DNA from 3 places in the Halomonas sp. RT37 genome. Region 3 is predicted to be linked to each of the others. Evidence: riboswitches for the same ligand, from Rfam matches in the RefSeq annotation. Region 3 holds a riboswitch; each other region holds the start of a gene.
The links. A riboswitch is a leader RNA that binds a small molecule or an ion and turns the genes downstream of it on or off. The one in region 3 is predicted to bind thiamine pyrophosphate.

Region 1 (2,810 bases), 180 kb from region 3:
AGGCCTCCAGTGGCGGCAGCTCGGGCACCGGGGCATCCAATTCCCAGTCGCTCACGTCCTGACCGATGAACTGACTCAACTGGCGCCGGGAGCTGTCCACCGGCAACAGTTCGTCGAGCTCCCGCTGCTTGCGTCTGGCCTCCTCTTCGGTGGAGCCGACGTAGGTGACGAGCCCCGGCATGATCGCGACCTTCGGTCTGCCAGCGGCCTTTACCCGGGCCTGAAGGTCGCTGTAGTAGGCCTGGGCCGAGGGCAGATCGTAGGCCACCGCGTAGATGGCCTCGGCGCAGCGCGCGGCCAGGTCACGGCCCTGATCCGAGGCGCCTGCCTGGAACAGCACCGGGTGGCCCTGGGGCGGACGCGGCACCGTCAGCGGGCCATCCACCAGAAAGTGCTCGCCGTGATGATGGATGGGACCGACCCGGCTGGCGTCGACGTAATCGCCCTGGCGATCCCTCACCAGGGCGTCGTCACTCCAGGAGTCCCACAGCGCCAGCACGGTATTGGCGAATTCCTCCGCCCGGGCATAGCGCTCGGCGTGGCTCGGCATGGCCTCGAGCCCATGGTTGCGCGCCTCGCTGTCGAACATCGAGGTCACCAGGTTCCAGCCCAGGCGTCCGTCGGAGATATGGTCCAGCGAGGCCAGCATGCGCGCAGCATGAAACGGCGTATAGAAGGTGCTGGAGACGGTCGAGATAAGCCCGATGTGTTCGGTGGCCCGCGCCATGGCCGCCAGCATGGTCAGGGGCTCCAGGGTCCACAGCGGACCGTCGGCGATGTTGCCCGCGGCGTGACCATCGGCGAAGAACACCGCATCGAAGCGACCCCGCTCGGCGAGCCGCGCCAGCTCCTCGTAGTAGCGGATATCGGCCAGGCGCTCGACGCTGGAACGGGGATGACGCCAGGCCGCCTTGTGGTGGCCACAGCCCATGATGAACAGATTGAGGTGCATGCTGGCCATCAGTCCTTCACCAGTCCGCCGTCGACCACCAGGTTCTGGCCGGTGACCGCTCGCGACCAGGGCGAGGCGAACAGTAGCGCAGCGTCGGCAAACTCTTGCGGCGTGGTCACCCGTCTCAGCGGTGTGCTGGCGGCGATCAGATCGAACACCGCCTCCGGCGTGGCGCGGGAGGCATCGGTGGTGCGCAATAGGCCCCCGGAGATCATGTTCACGGTGATGTTGTCCGGGCCCAGATCGTGGGCCAGGGTGCGCGTCAGCGACAGCAGCGCCGCCTTGGCGGCGGTGTAGTCGTGGTAGGGCACCACCGGGTTCTGGAACAGGTTGGTACCGATATTGACGATGCGACCAAAGCCGGCCTCACGCATGCCGGCAAGCGAAGCCTGCACCGTGTTCAGCGCACCCCGGGCGACCCCTTGAAGCTGATGATCGAGGTGCTCCCAGGTCAGCTCGTCGGGACCGGGGCGGGCGTCGCCGTTGAAGGCGAAGTCCGGCAGCGCATTGTTGATCAAGGTGGTAACCGGCGCGCCGAAGTGCTCGCGGGCACGCGCGAACATGGCATCGACGGCGCAGCGATCACAGACGTCGGCGGCCACCGCCAGGGCTTGCTCGGGATAGTCGGCTACCAGCGAGTTGGCGCCCTCTTCGCTGCGTCGATAGTTGACCACCACCCGCGCGCCCTGCTCGAGGAAACTGCGCGCCAGGCTGACACCGAGGCCACGTCCGGCGCCGGTGACGACGACCAGCTGGCGGGAAATGGGAAGCGCGGGCGGGCTTGCGGAGGTAGCGGGTGAGGCGTCGGAAAGGGTCATCTGGCGGGTCCTTGGTCGAGGCGAGGAACGCACGCCGACCCCTGGACTGACGACTGCGCTGACATCCCTTCGCCGGTATGAACTGGATCAGGTTCGACGGGTGTTTCTCAGCCCCGCTATCGTGCGGGACACCCCGTGCCATGCGCCTTCGACCTTAGCCCATCGGCGCGGGGCGGACAAGCCGCGCAGCACCTGGAACATCACCGCAGCCAGGGCATGCAGATGGGCGCTTCAGACCCGACGCTCAGCCCGGTGCCTGGACGGCTTCCATCAAGTCCCTTCCTTCCTCTCCCGCCCGATTGACCCTGGTCGAGACCGGCCATGCCTCGAAGGCGCCAGCAGGTAGATGCCGCACCGTCTGGCGCATGACGTCGCGATCACTCAGGGCAGGATCGAGCCAGGGTTCAAGGCTGCCGTCGTCCAGCGCCAGCGGCATCCGGGCGTGCACCTCACTCGCGCAGCCCCGGGCGGGTTCGGTAAGGATGGCAAGGCCCGGCCAGCCGTCGTCCCTTTCACTGAAGATCGCCGCCAGCCACAGCGGCGCGCGATCTTCACGACACAAGAAATAAGGCTGCTTACCGGTCTCGCCCGGCAGCCACTCGTACCAGCCATCCGCCGGCACCAGGCAGCGATGGCGGGCAAAGGCCCCACGAAAATAGCGCGAGGTGGCGACCTTCTCCACGGTGGCGTTGATCGGCTCCGGCGCCCCGGCCTGGGCCCAGTGGGGTCGATAGCCCCACCACATCGAGGTAAAGGAAGGTACGCCCTCCCCGTCCATGGCCAGCGACGTGATCCAGGTGCCCGGCGCGACATTGTAGCGAGGTGGCGGCTCCTGCTCGGGCAGGCGCGGCGCCACCGGCAAGCGCATCAGCGCCGCCAGCTGAGCAAAAGGTGTGTAACAGGCGAAACGGCCGCACATGGTTACCTCCGTTACCGGACCCTGCAGGATCAGCCTAGCACCATCTGTTGCACCCCCATCGGCCTGCCCTGCCCGCTGCGGGTTAGTCATCTGCGAACGTTAAGTTTTCGCTAAGCTAGGC
Region 2 (8,419 bases), 190 kb from region 3:
TTTTATCACGCCTTGCCAGGCTGTCAGCGTGGCGGTGTCAGCTCTGGAAACGCCGCACCAGACTGCCCATGCGGGTGAAGTCATAGTCCTGGCGGGATGGCAGCAGCTTCATCAGCACCAGCGAGACCAGCACCGGCACGAAGGCCGCCAGCAGGAAGGATTCCAGCAGGGTGGCGGTACCGCCGCTGGGGGACGGGAACATCGCCAGCCCGGCGACCAGACCTGCAGCGGTGCTGAGGACCGCGTTGCGCCCGTCGTAGCGGCGATTGAACAGACCGAAGAACACCGGGAAGGCCGCCGCCGAGCACAGCAGGTCCGCCAGCAGGAACAGATAGAGCACGCTGTAGCCCTGGGCCGCCACCCAGGTCACCGGCACCGCTGCGGCGACGATCAGCCAGCGTGCCAGGCGCATCAGGGTGGCTTCGCTGGCCTGGGGCAGCAGCCGGTGCATGTCGACGGCGATGATGCTGGAGGTGGCGTTGACGGTGGTGTCGGCACTGCTCATCACCAGGGCCAGACCCAGCGGAATCAAGGCCAGGGCGAACCACCGCGGCACCTCGGACAGCAGCACGCTGAACAGCGCCACCGAACCGTCTCCCTCGAGCCCGAGGCCGACGAAGGCCAGGCCGAACAGGCCCATCAGCACGATCACCGGAAAGTTGAACAGCCCTGCGATCCAGAAGCCCCGCCGCAGCACCTTGCTGTCCCGGGCGGCGTAGATGCGCTGCCAGGTGCCCTGGTAGAACAGGCCGGTCAGCATCACCGCGATAAAGAACGTCAGGCCGGCACGCAGGCCACCGGCATCGGTGACATCCAGCAACTGGGGCGCACGTTCCTGCAGGCCCTCGAGCGTCGGCGCGACGCCGCCGGCGGCCTGCCAGCCGAACACCAGCAGCAGCGCCAGCAACGGCAGGATCACCAGCATCTGTACCTTGTCGGTGAAGATGGTGGTGCGCAGGCCGCCGTAGAAGGTGTAGAGCAGGGTCGCGATCATCACTACGCAGGCGGTCAGCCACAGAGGGATCGGCGCCAGCAGGGTGACCATATGGGCGATTGCGGTGAGGCCTGCCGCCAGCGAAATGAACAGATAGAACAGCATGATCGTCAGGGTGAAGGCGTACATGGTGCGCCCGTAGCGATGGATCACGAACTCGGTAAGGCCGTGGCCTTCGGGGATCAGCTCACGCATGCGTCGTCCCAGCGGGATCATCACCAGGCGCGGTACCATGGAACCCAGCGCATAGCCCAGTACCGCGCCGATGCCGCCCCAGGTGGCCGCCTGGGCGGGGCCGAACAGGATCCAGGTGCCCAGGGTGGTGGCCACCAGGGTCAACACCGTGGCGCGGGTGTTCTGGCTGTTGCGAGCCGAGATGTAGTCATCCAGGCCGCCCTGACGACGTCGGGCATAGATCAGGCCGGGGATGGCAAAGATGGCGGCGCACAGCAGAAGCCACAGCGCCGTCCAGGTGGGATCGAGCATCATCGAAAGAAGACCTCTTTCTTGTCGTTGTCCGCAGGGACCGGTGGACAGGCGGGACGAGCGGCGGACAGGAAGAAAGAGGAGATAACGCAACCATCCTTCCCTTCGCCGGCATGACCCGGATCAGGTTCAAAGGGTTACCGCGTGATGCGGAATCTCAGCCGTCAGGCTCCCCCAGGAATGCGCACAGCGTAGGACCGCCTCCGATGGCTGTCAATTGGCGCTTTGGCCGCAGCGACGGGGCGTCAGACGGTGGGCGAGGTGCGCAGGCTGTGCCAGCCATCGTAAAGCCAGTTTGCCGCCCGGCGTGGATCGATGTCAGCCATCGCCAGATAGCCATGACAGCAGGCCTCGCGGCTCGCTCGCACAATGGCCGAGGCGTCGGTGGCGTCCATCACCAGGGTGCGTCGGTGCCCGCCGCCGCCGCGCAGGAAGGGAGCCGCGGGCGCGCGCTGGAACTCGACGCCTGCCGGCAGGGGCGCTGTCGAGTGATGCGTGTCGGGGTGGTCTGGGGCGCACAGGATGACCTCGAAGCCGAGCCGTTGTCCCTGGCGCGCCAGGTCGGCATTGACCGGAGAGTGGCCGGTCAGTACCAGACGCAAGGCCGGCTGGATCAGCACCTCGACGACGTCGTCGCCGATCTGGACCAGCGGACTGGTTGGCGTGGGTCGCTGCAGGTTCATGGACGTACTGCCCAGGCTGACGCGGCGAATCAGCGATGGCTGGCCGGCGAGCGTTGCATGGATGACCTCCAGGTGCACCAGGGTCTCGCTGCTCGGTGACAGGCGCTCGACCAGACAGGGGGTGCCATCGTTGGCGTTGTTGTCGATATTGACCAGGCAGGCGCCGCCGCCCCGGGCCTGGGTCAGCAAGATGGGCTGTCCGGCGTACCCGGGGCCATCGGCATCGCTGGTGACGCTCAGGTGGGGGAAGGCGGGAGCAGGGGTGTCCAGGCGTGTGCACAGCCAACTGGTATCCCCGCGATTGGCCAGCGTCAGGGCGTGTTCGATGGCGACAAGGTCCTGGTGGATCATGGGCAGCTCCCGCGGCGGTGTCGGCCACGCCAGCATAGCGTGGAAGCGGGCAAGCGAAATAATCCGGCATCTATAAGCATCTTTTCATAGGCTAGAGAAGACGGCACGCGAGCCGCCAGGGTATTGACCTGCTGCCGGTCCAGGGCAGGGCTTACGCAAGGAGATGTCCTCATGGAGCGTTTTGCCTGGGTGGAAGAGGCATTGGTGTCGTCCGGAACGGTGCTGGTACGCCTGACGCCGGAGTTGCAGGTGCACGACGTGGTCGGTGATGCCGTGCGCGTGCTGGGCGAGCCTGGAGACGTCTGGATCGGGCGGGGGCTGGCAGAGCTGCCTGGCGAGGCCGCGGCAGTAGCTGAAGCCTGGGTCTCCCGGGGTGCCGCTCACGCTGCCAAGCCTTCGATGCCGCTGGAAATGGGCGATGGTAGCTGCTGTCGCCTGGCCGATGGTGGGCTGGTGCTGCGACTGTCGGCTCGGCAGAAGGCAAGCCGCGGTGTCATCGCGCGGATGGCCGACCACCTGCCGGTGATGGTGGCCTACGTCGACCGCGACTTCTGCTTCCGTTTCAACAATCGTGCCTACCTCGACTTCATCGGCCTGCCTGCCGAGGCGCTGATGGGGCAGCCGGTGTCTTCGGTGCTCGATGCAGACTCCTACGCCAAGATCCGGCCACGTTTCGATCTGGCGCTGGCGGGGCAGGAGGTCAGCTACGAGGATTCCCTGGTGCTCCAGGATGGTCGCCAGATCTACTTCAAGGTCCACTATCTGCCGGACCTGGTGGAAGATGAAGTGATGGGCTTCTACGCCATCATCCAGGACGTCTCCGAGTATCGCTCGATGATCCAGTTGTTACGGGATGTCCATACCGGGGTAAATCGCACCGATATCGGAGTATCAGAGATCGTCGACATGCTGCTGCGTGACGCCTTGAGCTACCTGAGGCTGGATATCGCGCTGGTCAGTCAGGTCGAGGGGGAGCGTTACACGGTGCGCTGGGCGGCCTCGGATAATGCGCCAGTAGGGGCCGGCGATAGCTTTGCACTGGGTGACACCTACTGTCGGCTGACCCTCGACGCCGATGACGTCTTCCATACCCACCGCGCCGGGCAGGACGAGCGAGTCAAGGGCCACCCCTGCTACGAGAACTTTCAGCTGGAGACCTATATCGGTGCACCGCTGCGGATCCAGGGCAAGGTCTGGGGAACCCTGAACTTCTCCAGTCCGTCGGTGCGCCGGCACGCCTTCAGTGAGGTCGACATCGAGTTGGTCCGGCTACTGGTCGGGGCCGTCGAACGTGTCATTTCCAACGAGATGGAGGTCGAGCGTATTCGCCTCGAACGTGATCAGCTGGAAGACCAGGCGATGACCGATGCCTTGACCGGACTCCCCAATCGAAGCCAGCTGGATCGCCACGTCACCCGCCTGATCGAGGAATGCGACAGTGGCGGGATGGTGTTCTCGCTGGCCGCGGTCGATATCGACTTCTTCAAGCAGGTCAATGATGGTTTCGGTCATTCGGCCGGTGACCAGGTGCTCACCTGGCTGGCGCAGACAGTAGCCAACTGCCTGCGTGATGGCGATCTGGTGGCGCGCACCGGCGGCGAGGAGTTCGTGGTGGTCATGCGGCGCACCGCCTTGCCCGAGGCGATCAAGGCGGCCGAGCGGGTGCGTCGTGCGGTGGAAGGGGGGGAAATCACCCTGTCGGATGGACAGACGATTCGCATCACCATCAGCATCGGCGTCAGCCAGTATCGCAAGGGGGAGGGATTTGCACCGCTGTTCGAGCGCGCCGACCGGCGCTTGTACAGCGCCAAGCGTAGTGGTCGCAACCGCATTGCCAGCCAGGATGAATAGTGCCCAGGTGTCGCCAGGTGCAGCGTTGTCATCGCTGACGTAGGACTTTGCTCGTGCTTGCGGTCTAGTCTGAAAGGCCCAGTGTGGGTGGTTGGGTAATCTCAGGTGGCTGGGCTGAGGTGACAGCGGCTGGCAGGCCCTGGCATCACCTTCCCGTCACGGGATTTTCACCACACCCTCGGCCCCGAAGAGTGCCTCCTGCCTAGGCGTAGTTCCTGAACTTTCCAGGTTTCAATGTGTTACCCGATTCCCTTCGGTTGCGGAATGCGATAGCGGGTATGAACTTTCTCATCTTTTGCGATGTAGTTTCCTACTGCGTCGATACTGCGTTGATCATGTTGCCTGCAAAAGAGTAGATAGGAGCTGTGTTCCTACAAAAGATGTGGGTAATATCGTACATCCGTTGTTAATAAAATATTACAAAGCAGTTGCGTAATGCCGGTGTTTGTCCCACCGGTGCGCAGGGGAAAAATCATCATGCATCTCAACAAGCTTGCGTTCGGCCTGGCGTTGGGCGGGTGGGCGTGCCTGCTTGCTCCGTCCGTGCTGGCAGAAAGTCTGCTGGAACTTCACGAGCTCGCGGTGGACAGCGATCCTCAGTTTCAGGCCGACTTTCATGGTAAGCAGGCCACCGATGAGCGTTACTATCAGGCGCGCTCAGCGCTGCTGCCGCAGATCAATGTCAATGTCGAGCGCAGCGAGATCTCCCAGGACATCGTCAGTACCGACAACGAGGTCTACGGCAGCGGCAGCACGTCCTACCCGACCACCGTCTACGGTGTCTCGCTCGAGCAGTCGATCTATGACTATTCCCGCTGGGCAGCCTTTGGCCAGGCCAAGCTGGAGATCCAGCAGGCCGCGTCCGAGCTCGAGGTCTCGCGCCAGGATCTCTACCTGCGGGTGGCCGAACGCTACTTTGCGGTACTCGCCCTGTCGGAAAACCTGAGTTTCCTGCAGGCCGAAAAGAAGCAGGTCCAGACCAATCTCGAGCAGGTCAGGGCGCGTTTCGAGGACGGTTTGATTCGCGAGATCGATCTGCTCGACGCCCAGGCGCGCTTTCTGCAGGTCGAGGCGCGGGAGCTGGACGTGGCCAACCGTCTGCGCGATGCCCTCAATGCCCTGGCCGAGGTCAGCGGCGTGCGTCCGGTGGAGCTTAGCCTGGTCGATGAGGACCTGACCCTGGCGAGCCCGGAACCGTCGTCAGTCGAGGCCTGGATCGAGCTGGCGATGCAGCGTAATCCTCGTCTGTCAGCCGCACGGCTGGCGGTGGAAGTGGCCAATCAGCAGGTCAAGGTGAGTCGTGGTGGTCACTATCCGACCCTCGATCTGAGTCTCGACTACGACAACGACGAGACCGAGGGCTCATTGTTCGGCGGCGGCAGCGAGGTCGAGACCCAGACCATTCGGGTCGGCCTCGATGTGCCGGTCTACAGCGGTGGGCGAGTGTCGTCGGAGGTGCGCGAAGGAACCCGTCTGATCGAGGCAGGGCAGGCTCGACTCGAACAGGTGCGGCGAGAACTCGACCGCGAGATACGTGCGGCCTTCGAGGGTATCGTCACCGCCATGTCCCGGGTCAGGGCTCTGAGCGAGTCCTTGAGCGCCAACCAGCGCATCGTCGAATACCGCCAGGTGGCCTATGAATCCGGTGTCATGCCGGTGCTCGAACTGCTCGACGCCGAGCGCGATCTGTTCTTCGCCCGCAGCGAACTTGCCAGTGCGCGCTACGACTACCTGATCAGCGTGCTGCGGCTGAAGCATGCCGCCGGCGTCATCAATGGCGAAGACCTGGCGGAGATCGACGCCCATATGAATGACCGGATGGACCTCCTTGCCTTCCAGCACTGAACCCCGGCCCTTCGCCGAGCGTCAGGCGTTGATCGAGTCCTGGCTCGATAGCCTCGCGCGTCCCTACAGTGCCGAGCGCTCGGTCAAGTGCGCTCCCGCCCGCTGGGCGCATCAGCGCAGGCTCTACAGTGTGCCGCTCGAGGGCGTTGACGCCGACGATCTGGCGGTGCGCCTCGAGGGGTTGCTGGAGTCGCTGGCGCTGGCGCCTGGCGACCGGAGGGCCTTCGTCGCCGGACTGTCGACGCAGACGATGGCGCACTATCTGCATCTCGGGCTGGAGGCCGCGACCACCAAGGTGTACTGGGAAGCGCCGCTGCCGGACAAGGCCCTGCCGGGGCGTCGCTTCCCGCTGTACCAGGCGTGGAAGTGGCGCCCTGGCGTCGACGCCAGTGTCTCCGACTATGTCCTGCTCGAGAGCGCCGAGGCGGTGCGCCATGCATTGGCGAGCACGCTTGCGGCGATGCCCCCGCTCGTCGGTGACGTGATCGAACAGCTCGAGGTCAGCCACGCGCTGGCACGAAAGCCCTGGCCACCGTTGACCGTGAGGATCGAGGAACGGCGCCAGGGTCGCGATACCGGTCGTGATTCCCTCAATCTGCATCTACATCCGGCCGAGATACGTCTGGGCGAACTGGCGGGCCTTTTGTTGTCGCTGGCTCGCGAGTGGCGCTGTACGTCGCGCGCACAGGCGATCGAGTGGATCGCCGCCCACGGCGACAAGCCGCTGAGCAACCTTTCTCTGGGGTTCGATGCGAAAGGCGAACCCTTCGTGACCTTCTACCACGGGGTGACACTGGTCTCCCCGACTTCCACCGGCGCGCTGGCCGCGCAATGGCGCTGACGTCCAGGCCCAGGGACGACACTCAAGTACTAGAGGACTCTTTCATGGCGACTCAACTTCTTATCTATCGCAACGTTCAGCCGATCACCCGCGACAAGCATGGCGAGCTGTCGCTCAAGGTCGGCAAGGACTTCGGCTTTGCCAGCGGGGTGAACTCGGTGCCGCTGATGGCGGCCGAATTTCCGACCGCCGCCACCGACCTGCCGATCGTCTTCACCCAGGCCGACGACGGGGTGCTGCCGGTCGCCGTGCTGGGACTCGAGCAGGACCAGAATCTGCTGGTGGACCGTGAAGGCCAGTGGCGCGGTGAGTACGTGCCGGCCTTCTTCCGCCGCTATCCCTTCGTGTTTGCCTCCGCCGACAACGACAAGACCTTCACCCTGTGCATCGATGATGACTACGAAGGGCTCAATCGTGACGGTCGCGGCGAGCGCTTCTTCGACGCCGACGGTGAGCAGACCCAGTACCTGGGCAAGGTGCTGGACTTCCTTCAGGACTATCAGGCGCACTTCCAGCGCACCCGCGCCTTCTGCGCCCGTCTGGTCGAGCTCGACCTGCTCGAGTCGGTCGAGGCCCAGATTCGCTTGCCGGAAGGTGGTCAGCGCACCCTGACCGGCTTCCAGGCGGTCAACCGTCAGAAGCTCAAGGCGCTGCCTGAGGACAGCCTCAAGGCGCTGCTGGACAGTGACGAACTGGAGCTGCTCTACGTCCACCTGCAGTCGCTGCGCAATCTCAATCGACTGAGCCGTCAGGCGCAGGGTGGTTCGCGGCTGGGTGCTCTGGCCAAGGGCGACCCCGCCGAGGAGGCGGTCGCGTCCGACGCCGAACAGGACACTCCCGTTCACTGATCGACCGAGATCAGGGGGCGTATCGTCGCCGCGATGCGCCTCTTGACGTTTTTCGCCACCGGAGTCCCCCCATGAGTCGCCACCAGCGCAAGCCTCTGTCCGAATTGATCGCTCGTCTTCTCCGCCAGCCCAGGCGTGCTCGTCGTGCCCAGGCAGAGCCGTCCCGGTTCGTGTTCGAGGGACTCGAGCCACGCATGCTGATGTCGGCGGACCCGCTGACTGCCAGCGTGGCCGGTGGCGCCGAGATGACGTTGCGGGTGGTCGAGGAGAACCAGCAGCAGGTGCTGCAGGTGGTCGAACTCGACGAGCAAGGCGTCAGTCAGGTGGTGGCCTCACGCGGCCTCGATGAGGCCAAGGCCAGTGGCGGCGTGGTCATCCAGGGCAGCGACGCCCAGGACATCCTGCGCGTGGACCAGAGCCTGCTGGGCCAGGCGGATGGGTTGCTGGTGAGCTTCCAGGGCGGCGACGGCGACGACGTTCTGGCACTCGAGCATAGCCAGGGGCTGACCATCACCTTCGC
Region 3 (8,419 bases):
GTTCGAAAAACACCCCCTTGAAAACCGGGCTGTTGATTATTTCATACGAAGGAAAATAATCCACATAATTACAACCTCTAGCAATTTGCCCAGCCACGGCGCGCAACACTGACTTGGATTCCATTGTAGCGACGATCACGTTGTTCCTGGAGTTGGTCGCTACCAAAGGAACAGGGGAAACTGTCAATATAAGGCGTAGCGCAGGATTCTCATGACGCATTATTTCTATGGCATCTCGCAGATCATTCATCACAGAGGGATACATCTGATTCTTGAACGCATGGATACCTTTCAGGTAGGTCCCTGCTGAAGTTCCGGGACACATCGGATACTCGTAGCCGTATTCCGCATTGAACCAGCTTTCAGTCAACCCTAGGGTGAAGACAAAGAAGTCTGATGAGACGATGCATTCCCTAAACGCTTTTATTGTCTCCTCTCGAGAGAGCATTAACTCTTCTTTACTACAGAAACCCTCTGGTTCCACCACGGGGCGAAAGGGATCATAGAACCGTCCGTCCTTTTCCCAAATCTCCTCAGGCGGCTCTTTTATCCCTGTTGCCCACTCTACCCACTGCTTCAACAATGAGGTAGTGTATATATTCCCGGTTCTGGCCGAAAAAATATTGTAATTGTATTTTTTTGCATTTTCCTGCGAGAGTCCCTTGGGTGGAGTTTCTGTCGAGACCCAGTTGAACCCTCTGCTATCAAGAGCATTTCCAATATGTTGCGCAAAGCAGGAACCGAAGGTAACCACCCTACTATCCTTTGTGATCTTGAACTGTGGAGACCACAAATTGGATATGTCAAAAAACGACTTTTCGGATACAGCTTTTTTCCAGAAGGCACGGTCTGGAAGTGTCGAATATGGATTCATATTAATCACCTCAGATATAAGATATAACATCGGTCGTGAACGAACAAAATTGATAACGTCTATCTTAAATCACACATTGCCACGACGAATAGGAATGTTTACGCCAACACTGGCATCTCGTCTTCCTTTCTAAAATATTTGCATAAAAAAAGATAGGCGAAATATTTGTCTATTGTGTTGAGAAACGAGCACTGACAACGGCCCCGGAGCCCTTCATAAAAACCTTCCCCATGCACCATTTACCTGACCCACGGGTGGTTCAAAAGAGAACAAAGCAAGCATTTTTAGCTTCCATGAAAGCTCGGCGAACCAATGCTGCCAATAAAACGGGACCAACACACCTGTCACTTTCTGCCCTTCTTCACAAAGGAGTCGTCAAGCGCACAACGACTGTCAGAATATCGATAAAACAAACGTACTTTTTTCACTCTAGATTCTCTCACATATTCTCTATCAGGCAGCCGCAAAACACGCAAATACAATCCAGAGAACATCCAGGAAAAACCACGCAAATATCCCTTTAAATAACAACAAAATCGTCGAAACTTTGTCGAATTGATCAATCAGGACTCTACTTCGCCACATTTCCTCAATCGGATAAAATGCATTCTCAACCATGCGGAAACTTCTCCAGATATCTGGGCAGTTGCACTCTCGCGATATCGTGGAAACCTCCTCCCCCCAGCGGCGTATCTACTGATCGGGATCGGTTCTTGCCAAGCCGAGGTGGACTCCCTTCGAGGTCATGCTAGACTCGATCCAGACTCGCTTGACGGGGTGCCGGTGAATCCGGCTGAGATGGCGCAGGGCCAGGGTGACGAATCACCGGCCGCCAGCGCCGATCCCGTGGAACCTGATCCGGGTGCGGTGTGGCTTCACACCTTGAACCGGCGTAGGGAATCAGGCGGTGGTGCCAGCCCCTGCGCGCGCACCTCCCTCCTTTCTCGTCGCCGTGTCCTTGGCCGCCGCTCTCCGGATTCGCACCAACCGGAGGCAACATGGGCTACCGCTTTACCGATCTTGTCGACGCCTGCCGCGATGACTGGCACGCCTACATCGAACACGACTTCGTGCTCGCCCTTGGCCGTGGTGAACTGGCCGACGCCAGCTTCCGTCACTATCTGAAGCAGGACTATCTGTTTCTGCTGCAGTTCTCCCGGGCCTACGCCCTGGCGGCCTACAAGAGCCACAGCCTCGACGAGCTGCGCGGCGCCTTCGACGGCATGAAGACCATCCTCGACGTGGAACTCGGCCTGCATCTCGCCTTCTGCCGCGACTGGGGCATCGGCGAGGCCGAACTCGCCGAGCTGCCCGAAGCCCGCGCCACCCTGGCCTATACCCGCTACGTGCTGGACGCCGGCAGCCGCGGCGACCTCCTGGACCTGCACGTGGCGCTGGCCCCCTGCATGGTCGGCTACGCCGATATCGCACGAAACCTCAACGCCCGCCCGGACACCCTGCGCGGTGCCGACAACCCCTTCGACGCCTGGATCGCCATGTACGAAAGCGACGACTTCCAGGCCGCAGCGCGCCAGGAGCAGGCCTGGCTCGATGATCAGCTTGGCCAGGTGTCCGGCGAGCGCTTCGCGCGACTGTCACGGATCTTCGCCGACGCAACACGACTCGAGATCGACTTCTGGAAGATGGGACTCGATCTAAGCGACTAACACAATCAGCACCACGCTTGACGGGGGGCCGCCAGAGGCGGCTGAGATCATGCAGCGCATGGGACCCGTTGAACCTGATCTGGGGGTAACCCCGATGCCATGGCATCGCGGTGAGGACCAGCGTAGGGATCAAGCGCTCACGGCCCAGGCCACGACGCCCCCTCCTTCCTCGCGCCATGCCTACAACAACGACAGCACCCAGTGCCGTGAGAAGGACAAGCCAATGCCGCTCGATCAACCCGTTTCCTCAAACAAACCCCGCCATAGTGCGCACTTCCTGGCCGAGACCGCCCAGGTCGACCAGGCCGCGGTTGCGCCGCTGCCGGGCTCTCGCAAGGTCCATGTACAGGGCTCCCGCGACGACCTGCGGGTGCCGTTTCGCGAGATTTCGCTGTCGGCGACCCGCACCTCCGGGGCCGATGAGGCCAACCCGCCGCTCTTGGTCTACGACACCTCCGGCCCCTACACCGATCCCCAGGTCGAGGTCGACCTGCGCCGCGGGCTTGCCGAGTTGCGCCGGCCCTGGATCGAGGAGCGCGACGACACCGAATGGCTCGATGGCCCGACCTCGGACTACGGTCGCCGACGTGCCAACGACCCGACGCTCGCTCCGCTGCGCTTCGAACTGACTCGTACGCCGCGCCGCGCACGTCGTGGCGCCGATGGCCGCGCCGGCAATGTTACCCAGCTGCACTACGCCCGCCGCGGCATCATCACCCCGGAGATGGAGTTCATCGCCATCCGCGAGAACCAGCGTCGACAGGCCCTGGCCGATGGCTATCGAGGCAGCGATGAGGTCGAGCGCATCCTTGACCACCAGCATCCCGGGCAGGGCTTCGGCGCCCGTCTTCCCGAGGAGATCACCCCAGAGTTCGTGCGCCAGGAAGTCGCCGCCGGGCGCGCCATCATCCCCGCCAACATCAACCACCCGGAAGCCGAGCCGATGATCATCGGGCGCAACTTCCTGGTGAAGATCAATGGCAATCTGGGCAACTCGGCGGTGACCTCCTCCATCGAGCAAGAGGTCGAGAAGATGACTTGGGGCATCCGCTGGGGCGCCGATACCATCATGGATCTGTCCACTGGCCAGAACATCCACGAAACCCGTGAGTGGATCATCCGCAACTCGCCGGTACCGATCGGCACCGTGCCGCTCTATCAGGCGCTGGAGAAGGTCAAGGGCGTGGCCGAGGACCTCACCTGGGAGGTGTTCCGCGACACCCTGATCGAGCAGGCCGAACAGGGCGTGGACTACTTCACCATCCACGCAGGCGTGCTGCTGCGCTACGTGCCGCTGACCGCCAACCGGGTCACCGGCATCGTCTCCCGAGGTGGCTCGATCATGGCCAAGTGGTGCCTTTACCATCACCAGGAAAGCTTCCTCTACACCCACTTCGAGGAAATCTGCGAGATCTGCAAGCAGTACGACGTGGCCTTCTCGCTGGGCGATGGCCTGCGCCCGGGCTCGGTGGCCGACGCCAACGACGAGGCCCAGATGGCGGAGCTCAAGACCCTGGGTGAGCTGACCCATATCGCCTGGAACCACAACGTCCAGGTGATGATCGAAGGCCCCGGCCACGTGCCCATGCACCTGGTCAAGGAGAACATGGACAAGCAGCTCGAGTACTGCGACGAGGCGCCCTTCTATACCCTTGGGCCGCTGGTGACCGATATCGCCCCGGGCTACGACCACATCACCTCGGGCATCGGAGCGGCGATGATCGGCTGGTACGGCTGCGCCATGCTGTGCTACGTCACCCCCAAGGAGCACCTGGGCCTGCCCGACAAGGACGACGTCAAGACCGGCATCATCACCTACAAGATTGCCGCCCACGCCGCCGACCTGGCCAAGGGGCATCCCGGCGCCCAGCGCCGCGACAACGCCCTGTCCAAGGCGCGTTTCGAGTTCCGCTGGGAGGACCAGTTCAACCTGGGCCTGGACCCTGACACCGCCCGCGCCTATCACGACGAGACGCTGCCCAAGGACTCCGCCAAGGTGGCCCACTTCTGCTCCATGTGCGGCCCCAAGTTCTGTTCCATGAAGATCAGCCAGGAGGTCCGCGACTACGCCCGCGACAACGGCCTGGAGGGTGACGGCGACGCCGTCATGGCCGGCATGGAGGAGCGCGCCCGGGCCTTCCGTGAACAAGGCGCGGAGCTCTACAAGGAAGTCTGAGACAAGCCACTCCCCGGCGCATCCCCGGGCAGCGTTCGACTGCCCGGGGATGCACGTCTTGTACGCCTGGTCCCAGTTCTGCCGCACAAAGTTAGACAAAAGTCTAACTCGAAGATTCATGCACTTGACGCTCATCACGGCTTCGTCGGATCCACCAGCAAAGCCGTTCGACTACCTCCCCAGGCCAGTTATTCGCGCCCCGGGGCGGTGCTAGATTCGCCGCCATCCCACGCATTCTCGCCTCACCAAGGCGTCTTTTCTGGAGATGGCATGAAAGCCCCGATTCTGGTGATCAACTGCGGCTCCTCTTCGATCAAGTTCGCGCTGGTCGATCAGGCCCCCGACGCTCCCCGACTGTCCGGTATCGCCGAGCGCCTGGGTAGCCACGAGGCTCGCCTCAAGCTTGTAGACGAACACGGCAGCGCCCGCGAGGTCTCGCTTCCCCGAGCGACCCACGCCCTGGCGCTCAAGACCATCCTCGAGCACCTTGACGTCCACCGGCCCATCGGTATCGGCCACCGGGTGGTACACGGCGGCGAGCGCTTCACCGCCGCTACCCTGCTCGACGACGCCGTGGTGCGCACCATTCGCCAGACCATCAGCCTGGCTCCCTTGCACAATCCGGCCAACCTCGACGGTATCGTCGCCACGCGCCGGCTGTTCGAGGATCTGCCTCAGGTGGCGGTGTTCGATACCGCCTTCCACCAGACCCTGCCGCCCCACGCCTACCGCTACGCCATCCCCGAAGAGCTCTACAGCCGACACGGCATCCGTCGCTACGGCTTCCACGGCTCGAGCCATGCCTACGTGACCGGACGCCTGACAGAAGTCAGCGCCCGTGGTGAAGGCGGCTGGCTGATCGCCCACCTGGGCAATGGCTGCTCCGCCACTGCGGTATGGGCCGGCAGGAGCCTGGACACCAGCATGGGCATGACCCCGCTGGAAGGCCTGGTGATGGGCACCCGCAGCGGTGACGTCGACCCCGGCCTGCACCTGCACCTGGCGCGCCAGCTAGGCATGTCGCTGGAGGGCGTCGATCAGTTGCTCAACCAGAAGAGCGGACTGCTGGGGCTGTCCGAGCTGACCAACGACATGCGTGAGCTCGAACAGGCCGCCAGTGAAGGTCACGCCGGCGCGAGCCTGGCCATCGAAGTGTTCTGCTACCGCCTGGCCAAGTCCTTGGCGGGCCTGGCCTGTGCCCTGCCCCGGATCGACGGCATCGCCTTCACCGGCGGCATCGGCGAAAACTCTGCCCTGGTGCGCGCCCGGACCCTGGGCCACCTGGAGGCCCTCGGTGTGCGCCTGGACGCTGACGCCAACGAGAGCCTCGGGCGTGGCGAGGAAGGCCAGATCCACGACCGAGGCGCCAGCTCGGCGCCGGAGATCCGCGTCATCCCCACCGACGAAGAAGGCTATATCGCCAGCCAGACCCGGGAATTGATCGCGAGCCAGGCGTCCACGCCAAAGCTCGAGGAGGTTCTGTGAGCACCCAGTCCCGCACGCTGCTGCTGATCCCCATCGACGACGGCGTCGCCCTCACCTCCGCCGGCCTCGGCCTGCTTCGTGCACTGGATACGCTAGGGCTGGACGCGGGTTTTCTGCAGCCCTTCAGCCAGTCCGAAGGTGGCGAGCAGGCAAGTGACAACGACGAACGCGCCCGCTCGCTGGTGGCCAGCACCCTGGGCATAGGTTCGCCGCGTCCGATCTCGCGCCAGACACTGGAGCAGTATCTCGGCCGCGACGATCGCGATGGTCTGCTGGAACTCGCCGTGGAGCGTCACGCCCGCGTCGCCCGCCCTGCCACCGGCAAGGCACCGGCGCTGATCGTGGTGGAGGGCGTTCGCCCACTGCCGCGAAACGCCTACGCCTTCGACCTCAACGTGCGCCTGGCCAGTGCCCTCGACGCCCAGGTGGTACTGGTCGCCGATGGCCAGATCGCCGATCCCCAGGAGCTGGCCAAGCAGTTGCAGTTCCATCGCCAGAGCATCGACGCGGTGGGTTCGGTGCGTACTCTGGGTGCCATGCTGATGCGACTGCCGGGGGACGGCGACGGCTCGGCCATCGACCAGACCCTGGCCTCGGTCAGCGAGGTCGAGGCCCGCGCCCATCGCCAGCACTGGCAGCAGCAGCTCGCCAGCGGCGCCGATCTGACCCTGCCGGTGGTCGCGGCGGTGCCCTACCGGGCCTCCCTGACCGCACCGCGAGTGGTAGACGTGGCCCGTGCCCTCGATGCCAGGATCCTGCACCACGGCGAGGCCGATCGCCGCCGCGTCGCCCACTCGACGCTGGGGGCCCGCAGCGCCGAGCACCTGCTCTACGCCCTGCGTCCCGGCGAGCTGATCGTGTCACCCGGGGACCGCGACGACACCCTGCTCGCGGCGGCCCTGGCCACCATGAATGGCGTGCCCCTGGCGGGCCTCCTGCTGACCCACGGCGAGTCACCCAGCCAGCAGCTGATCGACGTCTGTCGCCCGGCGCTGGCCTCGGGGCTGCCGGTACTCTCGGTGGACACCGACAGCTACGCCACCGTGGCCCGGCTCACCGAGATGTCCGGCGGCATCCCGGTGGATGATCACGAGCGCGCCGAGGCCATCTGCGCCTTCGTCGCCGATCACCTGGATCGTGACTGGCTGCTGGCACTGATTCACGACGACGCCCAGCGCCGCCTGTCACCGGCGGCCTTCCGCCATCAACTGGTCAGCATGGCCCAGCACAAGCGTCGGCGAATCGTGCTGCCCGAAGGCGACGAGCCACGCACCCTGGAAGCGGCCATCCTGTGCCAGCGTCGTGGCATCGCCAACTGCGTGCTGCTGGGCAAGCGTCGCGCCATCCTCGAGGTGGCCAAGGCGCGTGGCCTTGAACTGCCCGACGACCTGCAGATCCTCGACCCGGACGCCGAGCGTGGTCGCTTTGTCGCACCCATGGTCGAGCGCCGGCGTGGCAAGCTGACCCCGCTGACCGCCGAGGCCCAGCTTCATGACAGCGTGGTGCTGGGTACCATGATGCTCGCCGAAGGCGAGGTCGATGGCCTGGTCTCCGGCGCCGTGCATACCACCGCCAACACCGTGCGCCCGGCCTTTCAGCTGATCAAGACCGCCCCCGGCTACGGCCAGGTGTCGTCGGTGTTCTTCATGCTGCTGCCCGACCAGGTGGTGGTCTACGGTGACTGCGCGGTCAACCCCGACCCCGACGCCGAGACGCTGGCCGAGATCGCCCTGCAGAGCGCCACCAGCGCCGAGGCCTTCGGCATCGAGCCGCGGGTCGCCATGATCAGCTACTCAACCGGCGAGTCCGGCAGCGGCGCCGACGTCGACAAGGTCCGCGAGGCGACTCGCATCGCCAGGGAACGGGCGCCGCACCTGGCCATCGACGGCCCGCTGCAGTACGACGCGGCGGCCATCGCCAGCGTGGCCCGGCAGAAGGCACCGGAGTCCCCGGTGGCCGGTCGCGCCACGGTGTTCGTGTTCCCGGACCTGAACACCGGCAACACCACCTACAAGGCGGTCCAGCGCAGCGCTCGGGTGGTCAGCATCGGCCCCATGCTTCAAGGCCTCAACAAGCCGGTCAACGACCTGTCCAGGGGCGCCCTGGTGGAGGATATCGTCTATACGATTGCGCTGACCGCGATCCAGGCCGGTCAGTAACGACCAGCACAGCGCCACAGACCGTCAGAAACGCCGAGGCCCCGGGAGTACCGGGGCC

Region 1: another riboswitch for thiamine pyrophosphate. It lies ahead of NFG58_RS06775 (3-oxoacyl-ACP reductase); the one in region 3 lies ahead of thiC (phosphomethylpyrimidine synthase ThiC).
Region 2: another riboswitch for thiamine pyrophosphate. It lies ahead of NFG58_RS06785 (sodium:solute symporter family protein); the one in region 3 lies ahead of thiC (phosphomethylpyrimidine synthase ThiC).

Annotation. Positions count from the first base shown of each region.
Region 1 is NZ_CP098827.1:1,520,461-1,523,270, reverse strand. It holds gene NFG58_RS06780 (LLM class flavin-dependent oxidoreductase) at 1-961, opposite strand, end outside; gene NFG58_RS06775 (3-oxoacyl-ACP reductase) at 961-1,770, opposite strand; TPP riboswitch at 1,818-1,916, opposite strand; gene NFG58_RS06770 (SOS response-associated peptidase) at 2,015-2,689, opposite strand.
Region 2 is NZ_CP098827.1:1,523,678-1,532,096, forward strand. It holds gene NFG58_RS06785 (sodium:solute symporter family protein) at 38-1,483, opposite strand; TPP riboswitch at 1,564-1,666, opposite strand; gene NFG58_RS06790 (hypothetical protein) at 1,726-2,514, opposite strand; gene NFG58_RS06795 (diguanylate cyclase) at 2,686-4,365, shown strand; gene NFG58_RS06800 (TolC family outer membrane protein) at 4,843-6,210, shown strand; gene NFG58_RS06805 (hypothetical protein) at 6,194-7,051, shown strand; gene NFG58_RS06810 (SapC family protein) at 7,096-7,899, shown strand; gene NFG58_RS06815 (LEPR-XLL domain-containing protein) at 7,971-8,419, shown strand, end outside.
Region 3 is NZ_CP098827.1:1,338,038-1,346,456, reverse strand. It holds gene NFG58_RS05995 (GSCFA domain-containing protein) at 1-874, opposite strand, end outside; TPP riboswitch at 1,638-1,791, shown strand; gene tenA (thiaminase II) at 1,873-2,541, shown strand; TPP riboswitch at 2,553-2,687, shown strand; gene thiC (phosphomethylpyrimidine synthase ThiC) at 2,765-4,717, shown strand; gene NFG58_RS05980 (acetate kinase) at 4,988-6,202, shown strand; gene pta (phosphate acetyltransferase) at 6,199-8,361, shown strand.